DNA from 2 places in the Geobacillus sp. DSP4a genome. Region 1 is predicted to be linked to the other one. Evidence: riboswitches for the same ligand, from Rfam matches in the RefSeq annotation. Region 1 holds a riboswitch; the other holds the start of a gene.
The links. A riboswitch is a leader RNA that binds a small molecule or an ion and turns the genes downstream of it on or off. The one in region 1 is predicted to bind cobalamin.
Positions count from the first base shown of each region.

Region 2: it holds a riboswitch for cobalamin, as region 1 does, so the genes downstream of both, ETC02_RS10415 ((2Fe-2S) ferredoxin domain-containing protein) here and ETC02_RS14250 (ribonucleoside-diphosphate reductase subunit alpha) in region 1, are expected to answer to the same signal.

Region 1 is NZ_SDLD01000048.1:11,636-14,601, reverse strand. Features, by position in the region: gene asnB (asparagine synthase (glutamine-hydrolyzing)) at 1-1,062, shown strand, start outside; cobalamin riboswitch at 1,264-1,459, shown strand; gene ETC02_RS14250 (ribonucleoside-diphosphate reductase subunit alpha) at 1,589-2,966, shown strand, end outside.
Region 2 is NZ_SDLD01000026.1:23,882-26,847, reverse strand. Features, by position in the region: gene ETC02_RS10430 (energy-coupling factor transporter transmembrane component T family protein) at 1-188, opposite strand, end outside; gene ETC02_RS10425 (energy-coupling factor ABC transporter substrate-binding protein) at 172-465, opposite strand; gene ETC02_RS10420 (energy-coupling factor ABC transporter permease) at 470-1,213, opposite strand; gene ETC02_RS10415 ((2Fe-2S) ferredoxin domain-containing protein) at 1,214-1,612, opposite strand; cobalamin riboswitch at 1,798-1,991, opposite strand; partial or broken gene ETC02_RS18380 (RraA family protein) at 2,050-2,190, opposite strand; gene ETC02_RS10405 (retropepsin-like aspartic protease) at 2,208-2,588, opposite strand; gene ETC02_RS10400 (hypothetical protein) at 2,578-2,832, opposite strand; gene rraA (ribonuclease E activity regulator RraA) at 2,884-2,966, opposite strand, start outside.

The DNA.
Region 1 (2,966 bases):
CTGAAGACATTTTCCGTCGGGTTTGAGCGGGAAGGGTTCAGTGAAATCGATGTCGCAAAAGAAACCGCAGAGAAGCTTGGGGTAGACAACATTAGCTATGTCATCTCACCGCAGGAGTATATGGAAGAGCTGCCGAAAATTATGTGGCATATGGACGATCCGCTTGCCGATCCTGCGGCTGTGCCGCTGTATTTTGTCGCTCGTGAGGCGAGAAAGCATGTCACGGTTGTGCTTTCCGGCGAGGGGGCGGACGCGCTGTTTGGCGGCTACAACATTTACCGCGAACCAGAGTCGCTGCGGCTGTTTGTGCGTATGCCAAACATCGTAAAAGCGGTGTTGCGGGTGATCGCGAAGATGCTTCCGGACGGGATGAAAGGAAAAAGCTTTTTGGAGCGCGGCACGACGCCGCTTGAAGAGCGGTATGTCGGCAATGCCAAAATCTATAGCGAAAAGGAAAAAGCGGCGCTGCTCAAAACGTACCGAGGAGGGTGCGAATATACGGCGGTGACGGCTCCGTTTTACCGCGAAACGCTTCATGACCCGCCCGTCAACCGGATGCAGTATATTGATCTTCATACATGGCTAAGGGGCGATATTTTAGTCAAAGCGGACAAAATGACGATGGCCCATTCGCTTGAGCTGCGCGTTCCCTTTTTAGACAAAAAGGTATTTGAGGTTGCTAGGCAAATCGCCCCTGATATGAAGATAGCCAACGGTACGACGAAATATATTTTACGTAAAGCCGCCGAAGGCATCGTACCGGATCATGTGTTAAACCGGAAAAAATTAGGGTTCCCCGTGCCGATTCGCCACTGGCTGAAAAACGAAATGTATGACTGGGCGAGACAGCTCATCAACGAAAGCGAAACCGATCATCTGTTCCATAAGGACGTGCTCTATCGGCTGCTGGATGAACATGCCCGCCACAAGGCGGACCACAGCCGCAAGCTGTGGACGGTCTTGGCGTTTATGGTTTGGCATCAAGTGTATGTGGAAAAGAAGTACGATTTTGCTCCATCCGTACAAAACGAGAAGCGGCCAGCGTCTGTTTTGGAGGCGTAGCAGGGAAACGATAGGGCGTTCTAAGGGCGACACCTAGAACGCCTTTTTCGATGGTGCGGACAGTTTCCTTGCCTTTGGCGAAGCGAAAGAGAAAATTTGCTTTCTCCCGCTCTTGCAATTTTCCCGGTTTTGGTATATGCTTGTTCCATCAGGATGCTAAACTACTATATATTGGTTTTGAGGTCTTTTTTTACAACTACATATTGTTCTGCTAAGCAACGGTGTCCATCAGGACTTAATAGGGAATCCGGTGCGAATCCGGAACTGCCCCCGCAACTGTATGTGCGGACGAAATGGGATGGCCACTGGCGGCAAGAGCTGTTCGGCGCGCCGCTGGGAAGGCCCCAAAGTAGGACGATGCACGAGTCAGGAGACCTGCCTTGCTTGGAACGTTTCATGTTCTTCGGGGTGTGAGAAGATGAAACGATAGGGGAAAAGAACAAGGGGTTCGTCTGCCTTTTTTCGTCTGTCGTTTCATCCGCTCGCCTGCCCGAGCGGATTTTTTTATGGAGGAGAGGGGAAACGAATGACAGTGTCCACGAAGTCTATTGTTGTCGATGATCAAGGAAAAGAGAAATCATTTTCGCGCGAGGAGTTTGCTAGGTTGGTGGAGCAGGCGGCGGCAGACTTTGTCCGTTTGTCGCTCGAGGAATATGAAGAACGTGTATGGCAGCTTCTCAGCCGAAAAGAGATGGTCACCTTCGAGCAGCTGTATCAAACCGCCATTTTGGAAGGGCTGTCGTATATTAGTGAGGAGGAGCCGGACTGGACGTTTGTGTGCGCCCGGCTGTATTTGCGGCAATTGTACCGCGAGGCGGCGCGGCAGCGCGGGTACGAGGAACGCGAGCGGTATGGCGATTTCTACTCGCTGCTTGTTGCGCTGACGGAACAAGGGGTGTACAGTCCGTTCTTGCTTGAACGTTATACGAAAGAAGAAGTCGACGCCATCGGTGCGTTTCTTGATCCGGAGAAGGACAAGCTGTTTACGTACATTGGGCTGCGCACGCTCGCGGACCGGTATTTGGCGCGCGATTATGAGCGGCGGTTGTATGAATTGCCGCAGGAGCGGTTTTTGGTCATTGCCATGACGCTCATGGCGAATGAACCGCAAAAGCGGCGCCTTGCGCTCGTGAAGGAAGCGTATTGGGCGTTAAGCAACTTATACATGACCGTGGCGACGCCGACGCTTGCCAACGCTGGGAAGTCGTACGGCCAGCTCTCAAGCTGCTTTGTCGATACGGTCGATGACAGCTTGCAAGGAATTTATGACAGCAACACCGACATCGCCAATTTGTCGAAATCGGGCGGCGGCATCGGCGTCTATTTAGGCAAAATCCGTTCGCGCGGCAGCGACATTAAAGGGTTCAAAGGGGTCTCTTCCGGCGTCATCCCGTGGATGAAGCAGTTGAACAATACAGCGGTGAGCGTCGATCAGCTGGGGCAGCGCAAAGGGGCCATTTCCGTCTATTTGGATGTATGGCATAAAGACATTTTTGCGTTTCTCGATGCGCGGCTCAACAACGGCGACGAACGGCTGCGGACGCATGATTTGTTCACCGGCGTGTGCATCCCGGACTTGTTCATGGAGCAAGTCGAACAGCGCGGCGACTGGTACTTGTTTGATCCGCATGAAGTGCGGAAGGTGATGGGGTTTAGCTTGGAAGATTTTTATGATGAGGAAAAAGGGCGCGGGAGTTTCCGCGAGAAATATTGGCAATGCGTCAACGAACCAAGGCTGTCGAAAGAAAAAGTGCCGGCGATCGACGTGATGAAAAGCATTATGCGCAGCCAGCTCGAGTCGGGGACGCCGTTTATGTTTTACCGCGATGAAGTGAACCGGCAAAACCCGAACCGCCATCTCGGGATGATCTACTGCAGCAACCTTTGCACGGAAATCGCGCAAA
Region 2 (2,966 bases), on a different contig from region 1:
TACACGGAAAACGGCACTCGTGCACGAGCGACAATCCAATACGCCATTCCGATGAGCACAAGCCATTGTTCGCGCCAGCCGCCCATCATGACAACGGCAAGCATAACAAACGCCACGATCAGCTTCCACTCCGCCCGCCATGCCCGCAGCCGGTTGTCATACGCCCAACGGTCAAACTCGCGAATCATGGCTGTTTTTCCGCTCCGAACGCCCTTTGTACAACCCGACGACGTAGCCGATCACGCCGGCGCCAAGCGCGGCTTGCAGCGAGAACAGAAGCGTTTCGACTTCGCCGCCTGGAGGGGTGAAGATCGACTCAAACCACGGCCGGTAATGCGGGTTGAGCGTTTGAATGGCTTTTTCCGCCTGATCGTCCGTTCCACCGAATTCCGATCCGCGCGCCCACCAAAGCGGAATGATGACAAGCAAAGCAGCCAGCAACACGAGCAAGCCATTTTTCTTCATCGCATTACGCCCCCTTTTCCTTTTGGAACAGCGGAGAAGCTTGATAGGAGGAAAGCCAGTTCCAGACGATTACCGTTATGATGCCTTCCGTCACCGCCAACGGCACTTGAGTAATGGCAAAAATGCCGGCGAATTTCAAAAACGAGGCGGTGACTCCCCCATCAGGAGACGGAAACGCCAGGGCAAGCTGCAGGGACGTCATGACATATGTAGCCAAATCAGACAAACAAGCGGCAAGAAACAAAGCCGCTCGATTGGATACCGCCCCTTTTCGGCACAGTTGATACACTCCGTACGCGACGAACGGGCCGACGATCGCCATTGACATCGCATTGGCCCCAAGCGTCGTCACTCCTCCGTGGGCAAGAAGCAGCGCTTGAAAGAGAAGAACGACTGTGCCGATCACCACCATCACCCATGGTCCAAACAAAACCGAGCCGAAGCCGATCCCGGTCGGATGCGAGCTGCTGCCGGTGACGGATGGAATTTTCAACGCCGACAATACAAATGTAAACGCGCCAGCTAACGCCATCAGAAGCTTATGTTCGGGGTGCTGCTTCAGCGTATGCACAAGCCGCCGCAATCCGAACACAAAGAACGGCAAAAACAACAGCCACCAAAACAGCGCCCATTTGACAGGCAAAAATCCTTCCATAATATGCATGGCATACGCTTCATTTTCATTCGTCAACAAAAAATAGGAAACGAACAAAGCCACCATTCCGCTCCATCGAACCGCTCTCTTCATTTATCCCTTCACTCCTTTCGCAGCATGTTCCGTTTTCCGTTTTCCGCTTGGCGCCTCCCGTTCGCCGGCTGGCGTCAACACCAATTCGCCTTCGTATTCATACGTCGCCCACTCCCGCATCGGAACCCCCTCACCCAAATGGGCGCGCACAACCTCCTTCGCCCGCTCCGGCGTCATCTGTCGATACCAGATGCCTTGCGGATAGACGATCATCACACACGCATCTTGACAGCGTCCGTTGCAGCGCGTCCTTGTTGTATGGACAGCGTCGTCAAGCCCGAGACGGGCGATCTCCTCGCGCACCGCGGTTGTCACGTCATCTCCGCCATGGCGGAGGCACGTCCCTCCGTTGCAAATGAGCACATGATGCTTCATTCCCCGCAAATCCCACGTCGCCACCGAATCCCCCCTTTTTGGCTAGAATGATAGAATTTAGACGCAGACAGACGGGCAGGTTTTCGGCAAAAGAAAAAGCACCTCTACAGCAGAGGTGCAGAAAAATGTATACGAAAGCCGTAAACGGCCCAAACAGGGCCCCTAAAGCCGTCATTCTCCCGCACGTCTGCCTATAGTCCCGTAGGCATCCGTCCGATCCAAACAAGGCAGGTCTCCTGACTTAGGATCATCGCTTGGCGGCGTCTTCCCGAAGCATCCTTCAGTGACTTGTTGCCGCAAAGCTCCCCATCACAGTGGCGGGCACCGTGCCGGATTTTCACCGGGCTTCCCTTTTCACCCAAACCCTAGAGCAGGCTTAGGCACCTTGTCTGTTTCTCGCCTATTGATCTTGTCATGGAACAAGCATCCGTTCTCATCGTAGTACAACTTGATGGCAGGCGTCAACCGTTTTTTGCCGACAAATCTTCGCGGGCGACGACAACGCCGTCGGCATCGGCGTACACGTATGCGCCCGGCTCCCAGCGGACGCCGCCGAACTCGAGCACAACGTCGCGGGCGCCTTTTCCTTCTTTTTGGCATTTCGAGCGGGCGTTCCATTTCAACCAGAACGATACATCTCCAACTTGTCCAGGTCTAAGACAAATCCAGCGCCCAGCAATATATCCAATCCTAACAAACCGTTAATCCCCTCATAGTCCATCCCGCTAAAATCAATTTCATACTCTCTTAGCTGGAAAGAATCTAGCTGAATACAGTCTAATTTTTTTGTAAACGCGTACTCTTTCCCACCGATTCCGTAATAAGCCACAATACGATCGCCCGGCTCTACCCGCAAATGAATATCTTCTACTGCATTTTGAGAAATCACTGTTTTCGCCGCACCAGTATCAATCACCATATTATGAATCAACTTAGACCTTCCTTGATAAACGATTTCGATCGATGCAAACAGCAAGCCTTCACGATATTCAATCTGCATAATGAAATTTCCCTCTCAGGCCAATCGCTCCCCGAACTTTTAAAACAATCTCCTTGTGGCTAGTATGATAAACAAGCTGATTCCCTTTCGATTGCAGCAACTCACGAGTTGCATCCTTGTCCGAAACCGTTCCGATAACAGCCACCTCTTCAATGATTTCTTGATCTCCCTCTAAATGGGACTTTAATACTTGTAATTTCACAAATTGATTTGGATACAATGAACGCACTTCCTGCCATTCCATCTCCATCGCCTCAACCTGTTCGTTGTATTGAACGAGACTCGACCGCAGCCGTCAACCATTTTTCGCCAACAAATCTTTGTTGGCGACGACAACGCCGTCCGCATCAGCGTACACGTACGCCCCTGGCTCCCAGC